2 regions of the Rhizobium pantanalense genome follow, and region 2 is predicted to be linked to the other one. Evidence: predicted binding sites of a transcription regulator. Region 2 holds the regulator's gene; the other holds the start of a gene.
What was found. Region 2 encodes LexA, which represses DNA repair genes until DNA is damaged. Its sites were predicted from a motif close to TGTTCNNNNTGTGTTCNG; they were not measured.
Positions count from the first base shown of each region.

Region 1 (7,937 bases), on a different contig from region 2:
TGGCACCGACGCAAGTCAGATGCGATGCGGTCGTGAACGGCGTCTCATGGATCATCTTGCGCACGGCGGAAAGCGTCGGCGCTTTGGTCGAACCGCCTGCCCCATACGTGACTGAAACGAACTCAGTGTCCCAATCGCTGAGCTCCTCAACGGTGTTCCACAGCTGCTGCTCGGCCTCCTCCGACTTCGGCGGAAAGAACTCGAAGGAGATGCGGATACCGTCGCTACGGCTTTCTGATCTCGAAGACATGTCAAACTCTCCCGGCAAGAATGGGGGATGACTGGTAGCCCTGGTCGGACGCGATCAGCAACCGCGGGTCGCGCGCCAGCCAGATGGTGACGGTCAGCGCCTGGCCGCCTTCCCTCCCCGAATGAAGATCCTGCACGCGCTCCACATCCAGCCCCGCCAGTTTCAGCCAATCCGAAATGGTCTGATGCGAGAAGCCGAGGCGCAGATGCGCATGCTCGTCACGCAGATATTCCAGCCCGTGCGGCGCGAGGTCGATGATGACAAGCCGGCCGCCGGGCCGCAGCATTCGCGCGGCTTCATTGATGGCAACCTCAGGCTGATCAAGGAAGTGCAGCACCTGGTGGATGGCAATGAGATCGAAATCCTGCTGCTCGAGCGGCAGGTTGAAAATATCGCCATGCCGCACCGAGGCAGCGGTGATATTGGCCCGGTCGAGATTGGCGCGGGCGACCGCCAGCATGTCACGGCTGGCATCGATGCCGACGGCGCGGCGATAGTGTCCAGCCAGAAGCTGTAGCATCCTGCCCGTGCCCGTACCGAGATCGAGGAAGGAGTCGATCGGCTGCGGACCAATGAGATCGATCAGCGCCTTGTCGACATCCTCATCCGCGACATGGAGACGCCGCAGCTCATCCCACTCGGCGGCATTTCGGCTAAAATAGGCTTGGGCACGCTCGGCGCGAATACGCTTCACGGAGGCGAGACGCTCTCCGTCACGCAACAGCACCGTATCCTTTTCGGCGGTATGGCGCAGCAGGCTGCGCGCCAACGTGACGGCCTTGCCTTCCTGTTTCAGGCGGAAATAAGCCCAGGCACCTTCCTGGTATCGATCGATCAGCCCGGCTTCGCCGAGCAGCTTGAGATGCCGGGAAATGCGAGGCTGCGACTGACCGAGAATTTCGGTAAGATCGGTCACTGTGAGATCGCCGGCCGCCAGTAGCGCCAGAAGGCGCAGCCTAGTCGGCTCGCCGACCGCCTTCAGCACGTCTACTACGTCATCCAAACCGAGTTTAACCAGATCCGTCATTTCACACCCAATCAAGATATAAAGATATCTTTATGTGATTTGAATGAACTCCGCAAGAGCTAATCACCGAAGAGACCAGTAGAGCGTCGGAAATCTGTTAGTTTTTGTCGGCGGGGGAATATATGCGTCCTGCTTAAGGCAAAGAAAAACCCCGGACCTGCCGGGGTTCTCCATGACGGAAAGACAGCAAACTTTATCGTGTCAGGCGCTTGTGCGCCTGGCTGCCCGGATTGAGAGCATCGGGGCCGAGGCGGCGGACCTTGTCCTGTTCGTAATCTTCGAAATTGCCTTCGAACCATTCGACATGACCTTCGCCTTCAAAGGCCAGGATATGCGTGGCCAGGCGGTCGAGGAACATGCGGTCGTGGCTGATGATGATGGCGCAACCGGCGAAGTTTTCGAGTGCGCTTTCCAGCGCGCCCAGCGTTTCCGTATCGAGGTCGTTGGTCGGTTCGTCGAGCAGAAGCACGTTGCCGCCGGACTTCAGCATCTTGGCGAGGTGCACGCGATTGCGCTGACCGCCGGAGAGACTGCCGACCTTCTGCTGCTGGTCGCCGCCCTTGAAGTTAAAGGCGCCGCAATAGGCGCGCGAGTTCATGTCGAACTTGCCGAGCTTGATGATTTCGGCGCCACCGGAGATTTCCTCCCATACCGTCTTGTTGCCATCAAGCGCGTCGCGGCTCTGGTCGACATAGCTGAGATGCACGGTCTCGCCGATGCGGATCGAGCCGGAATCCGGCTTTTCCTGCCCGGTGATCATCTTGAACAGGGTCGTCTTGCCGGCGCCGTTCGGGCCGATAATGCCGACGATGCCGCCGGGCGGCAGCTTGATCGACAGATCGTTGATCAGCGTGCGACCTTCGAAACCCTTGGTGATGCCCTCCATCTCGATCACCACCTGGCCGAGACGCTCGCTGACTGGAATGATGATCTGCGCATCGCCAGGACGCTGATTTTCGGCAGCATCGACCAGCTGTTCGTAAGCGTTGATACGCGCCTTGGACTTGGCCTGACGGGCCTTGGGGCTGGAGGCGATCCATTCCTGTTCGCGGCTGATCGCCTTCTGGCGGCCAGCTTCTTCGCGGGCTTCCTGAAGCATGCGCTTGGCCTTGGCCTGCAGATAGGCCGAGTAGTTACCTTCGTAGGGAATGCCGCGGCCACGGTCGAGTTCGAGAATCCAGCCGGTAACATTGTCGAGGAAGTAGCGGTCGTGGGTGATCATCATCACGGCACCCGGATAGTCGCGCAGGTGCTTTTCCAGCCAGGCAATGGTCTCGGCATCGAGATGGTTGGTTGGTTCGTCGAGCAGCAGCAGGTCCGGCTGCGAGAGAAGCAGGCGGCAAAGCGCGATACGGCGGCGCTCACCACCGGAAAGGCTGGTGACTTCGGCATCGCGCGGCGGGCAGCGCAATGCATCCATCGCCATTTCCACCTGGCTTTCCAGATCCCAGAGGTTCTGGCTGTCGATGATATCCTGGAGCTTGGCGCCCTCTTCCGCCGTCTCGTCGGAATAGTTCATCATCAATTCGTTGTAGCGATTGAGGATTTCGGTTTTCTTGGCAACGCCTTCCATGACGTTTTCGAACACCGTCTTGTTGGGATCGAGCTGCGGCTCCTGCGGCAGGTAACCGATGGTGGCGCCTTCAGCCAGCCAGGCTTCGCCGGTATATTCCTTGTCGAGGCCGGCCATGATGCGCAGCACGGTCGATTTACCTGCGCCGTTCGGACCGAGAATACCGATCTTGGCGTCGGGGTAGAAGGAGAGATGGATATTCTCGAGAATTTTCTTGGCGCCATAGGACTTATTCAGACCGGCCATATGATAAATGAACTGACGTGCCATAGCTTGGGTTGCTCCACGGACGAATAGCGTTGCGATTTGTGCCGCTATGTAGGGGAAACCCCGCCCTCGGGCAACGGCGAAACCTCGTCCGAGGGCATTATCCGCGTCAGAAAAGCCGCATTTTCTCAGAAGCCGGCCGCGTCCACCACACCCCGATCGCAACCGAAGGCGGTGCTGCCGGCACCTTGGATCAGTTTGACGAGCCGCGGCTCGTTGCCCTGTTGGGGATCGATTGCATCCTCCGAGAGGCCGATGGTCAGTTCCGAAATCATCCTGACATCGCCGACACGGCGGCAGCTCATCTTGATGCGCGCGTTGGCACCCTCGCCAAAACTCTGGTCAAAAGCGGCCTTGATGCTCTCGGCATCCAGCTCCTTACCGATATTCTGGGCGAAGAGATCGCGCACGGCCGACGTATTGAGTTCGGCAATCAAGCCAGCGGCGATGGAGAAATATTGGTCCGCACTCAGCTTCGTGCAGGTGCCGTGCTTGATCCATTCATGCCGTTCCAGGCCGGATTGGGTGCCCGGCATTGCCTTATCGAGCTTCACCTTCACGTCTTGCGAAAGCTGGACCGCGGGCAGGTCCTTCCAGTCACGGCCACGATCCGCCTGTTTCAGATCCTCGGAAACATCGCAATATTCCTGCCGCATCGGCCAGAGACCATGCAGGGAGAAATTCGTCGCGTCATGATTGTCCGACGACTGGTTGCGGCATTCCGCCTTCTTCTGGTTCGTCTGACAAAATGCCGGCTCCCAGCTTGCCGCCAGGATAAAGCGCGTCCGTCCACGGCTATGCTCCTGCGCCATAGCGCTAGCTGCCGCCCCGACCGAAACGAGCACAACCGTAAATACCCGAAGCCACTGCTTCATTCGTACCTCCAACTAGAACATTATAGGAACAAATAAGCAGTTTGAGCGAGCGGGCGCAATCCTGAATCGCAGCGCGCGGAAAGATTTATTTCTGTGAGCTTTACCACCTATCCATTGCAATCGGGCGGATGATAACCTTTCGTCCAACTGGGGAGGAACGGATCTATGTTCGCCGAGACGAAGCGCCTGAAAAGTCCGACGGGCGCAACCCTTGCCTATCATCATTTGCCGGCGGTAACCGATGCTCGCGGCATCCTGCTGATATCGCACGGTCTTGCCGAGCATTCTCGCCGATATGAGGCCTTTGCCGATGCGATGGCAGGCCAAGGTTTTCATGTCTACGCTCACGATCATCGCGGTCACGGGGAGACCATCGCTCACGATGCGCCGATTGGCCGCTTTGCGCGAAGAGATGGAGTGGGATTGGTCATCGCCGACGTGCTCGCCGTGCGCGAGCTAGCCGCAAGTGCCCATCCCGGCCTGCCGATCATCCTGTTCGGGCATTCCATGGGCGGATTGATCAGCCTGAACACCGTCGTCACGCATCCGGGCAAGTTCGATGCGGTCACCGTCTGGAATTCCAATTTCAATCCGGGCCTTGCCGGCCGCGCCGCCCAACTCATTCTGAAAACGGAGCGCATGTTCAAGGGATCGGACGTCCCGAGCGGACCGCTGCCGAGACTGACCTTCAGCACGTGGGGTAAATCGATCGCCAACTGCCGCACCGATTTCGACTGGCTCTCGCGCATTCCCGAGCAGGTGGAGAAATATATCGCCGATCCGCTTTGCGGCTTCGATGCCTCCGTCTCACTCTGGCTGGACCTGTTCGAACTCACTTTCCGCGCACCACGGAAGGCGCACCTCAATCGTCTCCGGCGCGACATGCCGATCCATCTCGTCGGCGGCGGCAAGGATCCGGCGACCGACAATGCGAGAGCGATCTCCTGGCTGGCAAAGCATTTGAAAAAAGCCGGCTTCTCTCGTATCACCACCGAAATCTATCCCGACATGCGGCACGAGACGATCAACGAAATCGGTGCCGAGGAAGCCATTTCCAACTTCGCCAAATGGTGCAAGAGCGTAACGGCAAGTACCTGATTCTCAAGGAAATCCTGCAATGAACACCTCCAGCGGCTCCTCGGTCCGATTGCCGCAATCGGAGCTGACCTTCGGCCTGTCGATGATGTTTCTATCCGTCGTCCTCTCGCCGGTCATGGATATCTTCTCCAAACTCGCGGCAACCACCATTCCGCCGGCTGAAGTCACCGCTGCACGCTTCATCTTTCAGTCGCTCTTTGCCCTGCCAATGATGGCGTTGCGCGGGCAGTGGGGCGTATGGTCGTGGCGCCATAGCGGCGTGCACGCGATCCGCGCCGCCCTTTTGACGCTGTCCATGGTCTCGTTCGTGACCGCGTTGCAGGTCATGGAAGTGGCCGATGCCATTGCCATCTTTTTCGTCGAGCCGATGATGCTAACCATCCTCAGCAGTATATTCCTCAAGGAAACCATTGGCTGGCGTCGTTACACGGCCTGCGCAGTCGGCTTTCTTGGTGCCATGCTAATCATCCAGCCGAGCTTTCAGGAAGTCGGTTTCGTTGCCCTGTTGCCCATTGTCACGGCACTCTGCGTTGCAGTTTATGTGATGATCACGCGCGTCGTCTCACATAGCGAAGATGCGTGGCCTCTGCAGTTCCAAACGGGCCTATGGGGCATAGGCTTCAGTCTGATCCTGCTTGGCATCGGCAAGGCGACGGGATCTGTAATCTTTTATCCGGTTATTCCGGATCTCACGGCAATGCTCTATTTGCTCGGCGTCGGCGCAACTGCGGCGGCCTCTGGCATCCTAACGGTCTATGCCTATCGCGCAGTACAAGCCTCGACGCTTGCGCCGCTGCAGTATTTCGAGATCGTTTCGGCAACGATCCTCGGCTGGCTCGTCTTCGACAATTTCCCGGATGCGATCAAGTGGCTCGGCATCCTCATCATCATCGGCTCAGGGCTTTACATTCTCTGGCGCGAGCGGCGCTTTGCTTCCAGACCGGTATCCGATACATCTGAAACGGCATTCACGCCTTAAGCGGGAGAGCGGACAGACATGACAGAACAAAAGACCACGAAACCTCCGCTGTCCGGTATTCGCGTCATCGAACTCGCCCGCGTGCTGGCCGGTCCCTGGGCCGGACAGATGCTGGCCGATCTCGGCGCCGATGTCATCAAGGTGGAAAATCCCGACGGCGGCGACGACACCCGCCAATGGGGGCCACCCTTCGTCGAGGGCAAGGACGGCGAAAATCTCTCTGCCGCCTATTATCACGCCGCCAATCGCGGCAAGCGCTCGGTAATCGCCGATCTCAAGACCGAGGAAGGCCAAGAGCTGGTGCGCCGCCTGGTGAAGATAGCCGACGTGGTGATCGAGAATTTCAAGCTCGGCGGCCTGATGAAGTATGGGCTGGATTATGAAAGCCTGAAGAAGATCAATCCCCGCATCGTCTATTGCTCGATCACCGGCTTCGGCCAGACCGGACCCTATGCCAATCTCGCCGGCTATGACTATATCGTCCAGGGCATGTCCGGCTTCATGTCGATCACAGGCGAACCGGACGGACAGCCGATGAAAGCGGGCGTTGCGATCGCCGATATCTTCACCGGCATCTATGCCGTTTCCGCGATCGAAGCCGCCCTGATCCACGCTCTGAAGACTGGAGCAGGACAGCTCATCGACATGGCGCTGCTCGATGTGCAATCGGCCGTACTGGCCAACCAGAACATGAATTATCTGATCTCCGGCAAGCCGCCCGTACGGCTCGGCAACTCTCATCCGAATATCTCACCCTATGAAGTCGTGCCCACCGCCGATGGCTATCTCATCCTTGCTGTCGGCAATGATGGACAGTTCCGGCGCCTATGCGCCATTCTCGGGGTGGAAACCCATGCCGATGACGAGCGCTATGCGACCAACAAGACTCGCGTCGCCAACCGCAACGAGGTACGCGCCTTCATCTCGTCGGAGACGCTGAAGTGGAATAAGGCAGAGCTGCTGAAAGCTTGCGAGGCCAACGCCGTTCCGGCCGGTGCCATCAACACGATCGAGGATATGTTCGCCGATCCGCAGATTGTGGCGAGGGGCCTGAGGATCGATCTCGAAGATAGCGCCGGCACCGTCATTCCGAGCGTGCGCACGCCAATCGTGCTGTCGGAAACGCCGCTAACCTATACGCGGCCAAGCCCGCGCCTCGGCGAACATCAGGAGGAAGTTCTGGCTGAATTGGCCGAACTGGAGGGAAAGGCGGGGACATGAAGCGAACGGGCGGGCAACTCATCGTCGAGGCGTTGAAGGCCAATGGCGTGCAGCGCATATCCTGCGTGCCGGGGGAGAGCTTTCTCGCCGTGCTCGATGCGCTGCATGACAGCGACATCAAAGTGCTCGTCTGCCGCCAGGAGGGTGGTGCGGCGATGATGGCGGATGCCTGGGGTCGATTGACCGGCGAACCCGGCATTTGCATGGTCACCCGCGGCCCCGGCGCCACAAACGCTTCTGCCGGCCTTCATATAGCCCGGCAGGATTCGATCCCGATGATCCTGTTCATCGGTCAGGTCCAGCGCGATGCCCGCGAACGCGAAGCCTTTCAGGAAGTGGAGTTTCGGAGAGCCTTTACCGAATTCGCCAAATGGGTCGGCGAAATCGACGATGCCGCCCGCATTCCGGAATTCGTCACCCGCGCCTTCGCTGTGGCAACATCTGGTCGCCCCGGTCCCGTGGTGCTGACCCTCCCCGAAGACATGCTGCGCGATGAAGTCGAAGCGCCGCAAGCACTGCCCTACGTCCCAGTTGCTGCCCATCCGGGCCGCGGCCAGCTTGCAGAGCTTAACCAGCGTCTTGCGGCTGCGCAGCGGCCGATGGTCATTCTCGGCGGCACGCGCTGGAACGAAGAAGCAGTTGCCGGC
Region 1 is NZ_JAQJCH010000001.1:871,718-879,654, reverse strand. It holds gene metF (methylenetetrahydrofolate reductase [NAD(P)H]) at 1-250, opposite strand, end outside; gene PH558_RS04195 (ArsR/SmtB family transcription factor) at 252-1,277, opposite strand; gene ettA (energy-dependent translational throttle protein EttA) at 1,471-3,120, opposite strand; gene PH558_RS04185 (ribonuclease T2 family protein) at 3,246-3,992, opposite strand; gene PH558_RS04180 (alpha/beta hydrolase) at 4,158-5,090, shown strand; gene PH558_RS04175 (DMT family transporter) at 5,110-6,069, shown strand; gene caiB (succinate--glutarate CoA-transferase) at 6,088-7,290, shown strand; gene PH558_RS04165 (thiamine pyrophosphate-binding protein) at 7,287-7,937, shown strand, end outside.
Region 1: the regulator LexA is predicted to act here: its motif matches at 4,006-4,023, upstream of PH558_RS04185 (ribonuclease T2 family protein).

Region 2 (7,937 bases):
GGCAAACTCTGCCTGGAGATAGCGGCGCCTTTGCAGCAGCACTTGTCACCGATGAGAGACGTGCGATCTCGAAGGATACGACCGAGGCCCTAAGAATTGCTGGCCTGACCCACATCATTGCAATTTCCGGCCTGAACATGGCGTTGTCGGCCGGCATTTTCTACATCGGCCTACGCTACTTGTTCAGCCTGTTTCCCGGTGTCGCGCAGGCTTGGCCGACCAAGAAGTTCGCAGCTCTCGGCGCGCTTCTCACTGTAACGGCCTATTATCTCATCTCCGGCTTCGGCGTATCCGCCGAGCGTGCCTTCATCATGATGGCGATCATGCTCGTGGCCGTGCTTTTCGATCGGCCATCGATCAGCCTGCGCAACGTCGCACTTTCGGCCATTATCATTCTTGTACTGTCGCCGTCGCAAGTGCTCGGCCCGAGTTTCCAGATGTCCTATGCGGCGACGCTGGCGCTGGTGTCGGGATATTCGCTGTGGAAGCGGCGGCGGCATCGCGAAAACATTTTGCCGCGCGTCCGTCTATTAAGTCCGCTATTGTTCGTCATGCGCTTCTTCGCAGGCGTGACGTCGACCTCGTTCATCGGCGGCGCGTCGACAGCCATCTTCTCGATCGAGCATTTTCACCGGTTGGCGACATACGGACTCGCCGCCAATCTCGCGGCTATGCCCATCGTCTCCTTTGTCGTCATGCCATTCGGCATGGCGGCGATGCTGCTCATGCCGCTCGGTCTCGACGGACCTTTCTGGAAAGTCACCGGAGAGGGACTGGAGCTCGTCATCGTGATCGCGAGAACCGTAGCTGGTTGGGGAGGCGACATTACCTTCGGCCGCCAGCCGGCCTGGCTGATGCCGACATTCATTATCGGCTTCCTGATCATGAGCATATTGCGGACCCGGCTTCGCCATCTGGGCCTGCTATTATCACTCTTGTCCATAGGCTTGGCGGCATTCGGATCCGGCATACCGAAACCCGACCTGATGATCTCCGAAGATGGCGTCCTGGTCGCCTTGCGCCAGGACGATATACTCGCGACCAATCGCGAGAGACCGCAGGCCTTCATTTTCGAACAATGGCAAAAGGCATTGGTTGCGGCGGAACATCAGCCTCCGACCATGCTCCCTGCCGACAACCGACTTCCACAAATCGGCAAGGCAGATCGCCATAAGCGATTGAACAGTGAAGAACAGAAGGCTGTCCGCACGGCAATGGAGGAGGCCCTGGACCGCACCATGCAGGGCAGTTTCGCCTGCCAGAAAGGAGCATGGTGCGCAGCCATCCTCGAAAACGGCGCGATATTGGTCACCATCGAGAACGCAGCCTATCTACCCTCTGCCTGCGATATGGCGAATATCGTCGTAACGCCAATCCGATTGCGGTTGAACTACTGCCGTTCCGGAGCAATGCTCATAACGGGTGCGACATTGCGTAAAACCGGCTCCATCGAAATGATACTTACCGCAGACAAGCCCATTATCTCAGCCGCATTCGAGAACCCGCAACGTCCATGGACCAGGCATCGAATTTATAATTGGCGCACAGGCACATTCGACGCGCCAATTGCGCCAGCGTCACCCGTCGTCGACAATTCACCGGTCAGTGATAGCGACGAATAAGGCCCACGAGCTTGCCCTGAACTTTGACCCGGTCCGGCCCAAAGATGCGGGTTTCATAGGCCGGGTTTGCGGCTTCGAGCGCGATGGAGGCACCCTTGCGGCGGAAGCGCTTCAGTGTCGCTTCTTCATCGTCGACGAGTGCAACGACGATATCGCCGGGATTGGCCGTCGTCGAATTGCGGATAATGACCGTATCGCCGTCGAAAATTCCGGCGTCGATCATCGAATCCCCTCGAACTTCAAGCGCATAATGTTCGCCCGAGCCGAGCATGTCGGCGGGAACGGTGATGTCGTGCGTATTGTTCTGGATGGCCGAGATCGGAACGCCAGCAGCGATGCGGCCCATCACCGGCACCGACGCCGAGCTATTGTGATCGTCATTTGCCACCTTCGACGGAGCGGGCGGGGCAACGGACTGCGGCTTGCCGAGGCTGCCCTCGATGACGCTCGGTGAAAAGCCTCGGCGCTGCTGCAGGCTCGGATTATAGGCGTCGGGAAGCTTGATGACTTCGAGCGCTCTGGCCCGGTTCGGCAGCCGGCGGATGAAGCCTCGCTCCTCCAGCGCCGTGATCAGGCGATGAATACCGGATTTCGATGCCAGATCCAATGCATCCTTCATCTCGTCGAAAGATGGCGGAACACCGGATTCCTTCATGCGTTCGTGAATGAACAGAAGCAGTTCCTGCTGCTTGCGCGTCAACATCGTCTTGGAACCCCAGAATCAAGAAAAGCTGTGAAACAAATCCAGAACGGACACTATATGTTCCATATGTGTTCCGCAAGTGCTTAAATTTCGGTAAAGCCTTGTGAGGTCAGTTAAATAATTACCATTTGCGAATGGATCGGCTCGGAACATCGGGGCGCTGTATCTGCGTTAACCCACAGAAAAATAAGGGAAATGCCGCTCTACTCGCTTCCGCGACTTTGTCGTTCAGCCCGTGCGCCGAGCATTTGGACGAACGTGCCGCGCGACTGCATGAGCCGGCCATGGCAGAGAATCAGCAATCACGTTTGCGAGATTGCCTTCGATCCATGTCGTGTGCTCCGGGTGTTCCATGCTTCCATCTTGAATTGCGCGGGCGATGGGCGCAAATCTGCTTCCGCAAGCAAACAGGAGAAGCCATGATTTCGTCTCCGCATCCGCTGGATCATCTCGTGCTGCCGACCGTCAACATCGCTCTGGCACGCGAACGCCTCGGCAAGCTCGGTTTCACGGTGGCTCCGGATGCGTGCCACCCCTTTGGCACGCAGAATGCCTGCGTCTTCCTTGCCGATAAAACCTATCTCGAACCTCTGGGCGTCGCATCTCCGGAGCAATGCGAGAAGAGCATCGTGGATGGCAATGTTTTCGTCGCGCGCGACCAGGCTTATCGTTTCCGGGTGGGGGAGGATGGCTTCTCGGCCGTGGTATTCGGTACGGATGACGCGGTGGTGGATGATAAGCGTTTCAAAGCAGCTGCTATTTCGGCGGGTCGAATGCTGGATTTTTCGCGTCCGATGAAGATGCCGGATGGAACGGAAACCACGGCCGGCTTTCGTCTTGCTTTCGCCGCAGATCTGCGTGCGCCGGATTTTCTCGCTTTCTGCTGTCAGCGCGTCAATCCGCTGCCGGCTGACCGCGGCGTGCTCGAGCGTCACGAGAACGGCGTGACTGGTATCGCGCGGGTAGCGCTTTGCACGCCGAAGCCGGGGGCCTATCGCGGCTTCTTCGAGGAGCTTGTCGGTGGCCCGCGCATTATGGAGCATTCCTTTGGCCTGACGATCAAGGCCGCCAACGCCGATCTGGAGATTTTGACGCCGGAAGGAATGGAGGCATTCTATGATCTACCTGTTTGCACGAATGATCAGGGGCTCAGGGCGAGGGCAATCCTTTTCAAAACGCGCGATCTTTCCGTGACATCGTCGCATTTCACTGCTAACGGCGTCACCTATACGCGTAAGAACAATCGTCTATTGGCGAGGTTGGCACCCGGTCAGGGCGCGCTATTCGCCTTCGAGGAGATAATATGAGCACGAATTCCGAAGTCACCGTCGGCGAGGGTGCCTCCAAGGTTCTCTTTTCCAATACCGCGAAGCTGTCGCTGATCGCCGGTCCCTGCCAGATGGAAAGCCGCGATCATGCCTTCATGATTGCCGGCGTGCTCAAGGAGCTCTGCGGCAAGCTCGGCATCGGCCTTGTCTACAAATCTTCCTTCGACAAGGCGAACCGCACCTCGCTGTCCGGCAAGCGCGGCATCGGCCTGGAAAAGGCGCTGGAAGTCTTTGAAGACCTGAAGAAGGAATATGGCTTCCCGGTTCTGACCGATATCCACACTGAAGAGCAGTGTGCCATCGTTTCCAAGACGGTGGATGTCCTTCAGATCCCAGCCTTCCTGTCGCGCCAGACCGATCTTTTGGTTGCCGCTGCCAAGACTGGCCGCGTGGTCAACGTCAAGAAAGGCCAGTTCCTTGCGCCATGGGACATGAAGAACGTGCTTGCCAAGCTAAACGACAGCGGCAATCCGAACATCCTTCTTTGCGAGCGCGGCGCTTCCTTCGGCTATAACACGCTGGTCTCGGATATGCGCTCGCTGCCGATCATGGCGGCGATGGGCGCCCCCGTCATCTTCGATGCGACCCATTCCGTGCAGCAGCCCGGCGGACAGGGCGGCTCCAGTGGCGGCGATCGCCGCTTCGTCGAGACGCTGGCGCGCGCTGCCGTCGCCGTCGGCGTCGCAGGTGTTTTTGTCGAGACGCACGAGGATCCGGACAATGCACCGTCCGACGGTCCGAACATGGTCTATCTGAAAGACATGCCGCGGCTTCTCGAGAAGCTGCTGGCCTTCGACGCCATCGCCAAGGCTTGAAACGTAGCCGGCATTCAACAGGCTGACATGAATTTGCGTTACGGGCCTGCAGGAGTGCCAAATCGCGGCGCGGATCGCCATTGTAATTTCCGCGCCTTCGATTAAGACGATTTAAATCGATTTATAAACCAGCGAGCAGGAAGCTATCATGACCGCAATCACCGACATTATCGCCCGCGAGATTCTCGACAGCCGTGGCAATCCGACTGTCGAAGTCGATGTCTACCTCGAAGATGGCAGCTTGGGCCGTGCGGCGGTTCCGTCGGGCGCGTCGACCGGAGCACATGAAGCAGTCGAGCTTCGCGATGGCGGCAAGCGCTACCATGGCAAGGGTGTCGAGAAGGCCGTCGAAGCCGTCAATTCGGAAATCTTCGACGCGATCGGCGGCATGGACGCTGAAAACCAGATCCAGCTCGACAACATCATGATCGAGCTTGACGGCACGCCGAACAAGTCGCGTCTCGGTGCAAACGCCATTCTCGGTGTCTCGCTCGCCGTCGCCAAGGCTGCTGCCCAGAGCGCCAACCTGCCGCTCTACCGTTATGTCGGTGGCGCTCACGCCCGTCTGCTGCCGGTTCCGATGATGAACATCATCAACGGCGGCGCCCATGCCGACAACCCGATCGACTTCCAGGAATTCATGATCCTGCCGATCGGCGCTGACTCGATTCGCGAAGCCGTCCGCATGGGTTCGGAAGTCTTCCACGTTCTGAAGAAAGAACTGGCATCGCAGGGTCACAACACCAACGTCGGCGACGAAGGCGGTTTCGCACCGGGCCTTTCAAGCGCTCCGGCAGCCCTCGACTTCATCATGAAGTCCATCGAGAAGGCCGGCTACAAGCCGGGTGACGAAATCGCTCTCGGCCTCGATTGCGCCTCGACCGAATTCTTCAAGGACGGCAAGTACGTTCTCGAAGGCGAAGGCCGCACGCTGGAATCCGGCGCCATGGCTGAATACCTTGCAGAACTCGCGGCCAAGTACCCGATCGTTTCGATCGAAGACGGCATGGCTGAAGACGACTGGGAAGGCTGGAAGACGCTGACCGACCTGATCGGTAAGAAGACCCAGCTCGTCGGCGACGACCTGTTCGTCACCAACTCCGCTCGCCTGCGCGACGGTATCCGCATGGGCGTTGCCAACTCGATCCTCGTCAAGGTCAACCAGATCGGCTCGCTGACCGAAACTCTCGACGCAGTCGAAACCGCGCACAAGGCCAACTACACCGCCGTCATGTCGCACCGCTCGGGCGAAACGGAAGATTCCACGATCGCCGATCTCGCCGTTGCCACCAATTGCGGCCAGATCAAGACCGGTTCGCTGTCGCGTTCCGACCGCCTTGCCAAGTACAACCAGCTCATCCGTATCGAGGAAGCACTCGGCCCGCAGGCAAAATATGCCGGCCGCTCCATCCTGCGTGGCTGATATCTGACCTGTCGGATCCATCCGGATCCGCGGCAAATTATCGCTTGGGTCGAACCGCGCCTTCGGGCGCGGTTTTTTGTTGGCCCCGACTGTTAGAGTCAACGGACGGTTAATCTCTGCAGGTTAAATTAGCTCTAGGTGTTTGATTTGATGTGATCTTGTTCGAAGCGCATTGGCTTTGGGGAGATTGCGTAAAGCCAGAGCGTGACGAGCGAGTATGTGGACAAAGTATCATAAGAAGAGAAGGTTCGGCCGCCTCATCCTTCCCGCCATCACCATCGCTTTCGTGAGCTACTTCGGTTATCATTGCATTCATGGCGATTACGGCCTGAAGGCGACCGAAGTTTTCGAGCGGCGCCGCATCGATCGCGCCAAGGAATTGGCTGAGCTTGTCGCCAAGCGGGAGCACCTTGAAAAGGAGGTCGCGCTGTTGAGTGACGGCTCTCTGGATAAGGATATGCTCGATCAGTATGCGCGTTATCAGTTGACCTATTCCAAGGCGAACGAGATCGTCATCTTCAACAAATAGCCATAATTAACTGAATTCCGGTTAATCGTGTTTTTGTAAGTTATATCAAGAACTTACGAAGAATATGAGCCATGCAATTATAGCATTGCTGTGGCGGGCAATCTTCCTTATGTTACGCCTCACCATAAAACGAGGCTACTCAGACAGGGAGGGTTGAATGGCGCCGCGAAAAAACGCGACCGTTTCCAGCCGTAAGACAGCATCAAGGCCTGCCAAGGAAACCAATGGCGGCCCGATCGCAGATTTCGATCGTGATGCGGAGCTCAAGGCTTATCGTGAGATGCTCCTGATCCGCCGCTTCGAAGAGAAGGCCGGCCAGCTTTACGGCATGGGCTTCATCGGCGGCTTCTGTCACCTTTACATCGGCCAGGAAGCTGTCGTCGTCGGCATGCAGATGGCGCTGAAGGATGGCGACCAGGTCATCACCGGCTATCGCGACCACGGCCATATGCTGGCAACCGGCATGAGCGCACGTGGAGTCATGGCCGAGCTCACCGGACGCCAGGGCGGCTATTCCCGAGGGAAGGGCGGCTCCATGCACATGTTCTCCAAGGAAAAGAATTTCTACGGCGGTCACGGCATCGTCGGCGCCCAGGTTTCGCTCGGCACCGGTCTCGGCTTTGCCAACTGGTACCGCGGCAATGACAATGTCAGCGTTGCCTATTTCGGTGACGGCGCCGCCAACCAGGGCCAGGTCTACGAAAGCTTCAACATGGCGCAGCTCTGGAAGTTGCCTGTTATTTTCGTGATTGAAAACAACCGCTACGCCATGGGCACTTCGACCACTCGCGCCACCGCGCAGGCCGATTTCTCCAAGCGCGGCGCCTCCTTCGGCATTCCCGGCATTCAGGTCGATGGCATGGACGTACGCGCCGTCAAGGCCGCGGCTGACGAAGCCGTTGCGCATTGCCGTTCCGGCAAAGGCCCGATCATCCTGGAAATGCTGACCTACCGCTACCGCGGTCACTCCATGTCCGATCCGGCCAAGTACCGCTCCAAGGACGAAGTGCAGAAGATGCGCTCGGAGCACGACCCGATCGAGCAGGTCCGTGTTCGCCTGCTCGAAAAGGGCTGGGCGACCGAGGACGATCTGAAGGATATCGACAAGGATGTCCGCGACATCGTAGCTGACAGCGCCGATTTCGCCCAGAACGATCCTGAGCCGGATGCATCCGAGCTCTACACCGACATTCTGCTCTAAATCGGGGAGGGACACTATGCCCATCGACATTCTCATGCCCGCCCTTTCTCCGACGATGGAAGAGGGTACCCTTTCGAAATGGCTCAAGAAGGAAGGCGACAAGGTCGTTTCCGGTGACGTCATTGCCGAAATCGAAACCGACAAGGCCACCATGGAAGTGGAAGCCGTCGACGAAGGCACGATCGGCAAGCTGCTGATCGACGCCGGCACCGAAGGCGTCAAGGTCAACACCAAGATCGCTATCCTCTTGCAGGATGGCGAATCCGCCGACGCCATTTCATCCGCCAAGGCTGCTCCCGCTGCCGAGCCGGCAAAG
Region 2 is NZ_JAQJCH010000005.1:175,340-183,276, forward strand. It holds gene PH558_RS14955 (ComEC/Rec2 family competence protein) at 1-1,622, shown strand, start outside; gene lexA (transcriptional repressor LexA) at 1,603-2,325, opposite strand; gene PH558_RS14965 (VOC family protein) at 2,745-3,632, shown strand; gene kdsA (3-deoxy-8-phosphooctulonate synthase) at 3,629-4,468, shown strand; gene eno (phosphopyruvate hydratase) at 4,617-5,891, shown strand; gene PH558_RS14980 (FtsB family cell division protein) at 6,109-6,420, shown strand; gene pdhA (pyruvate dehydrogenase (acetyl-transferring) E1 component subunit alpha) at 6,578-7,621, shown strand; gene PH558_RS14990 (pyruvate dehydrogenase complex E1 component subunit beta) at 7,638-7,937, shown strand, end outside.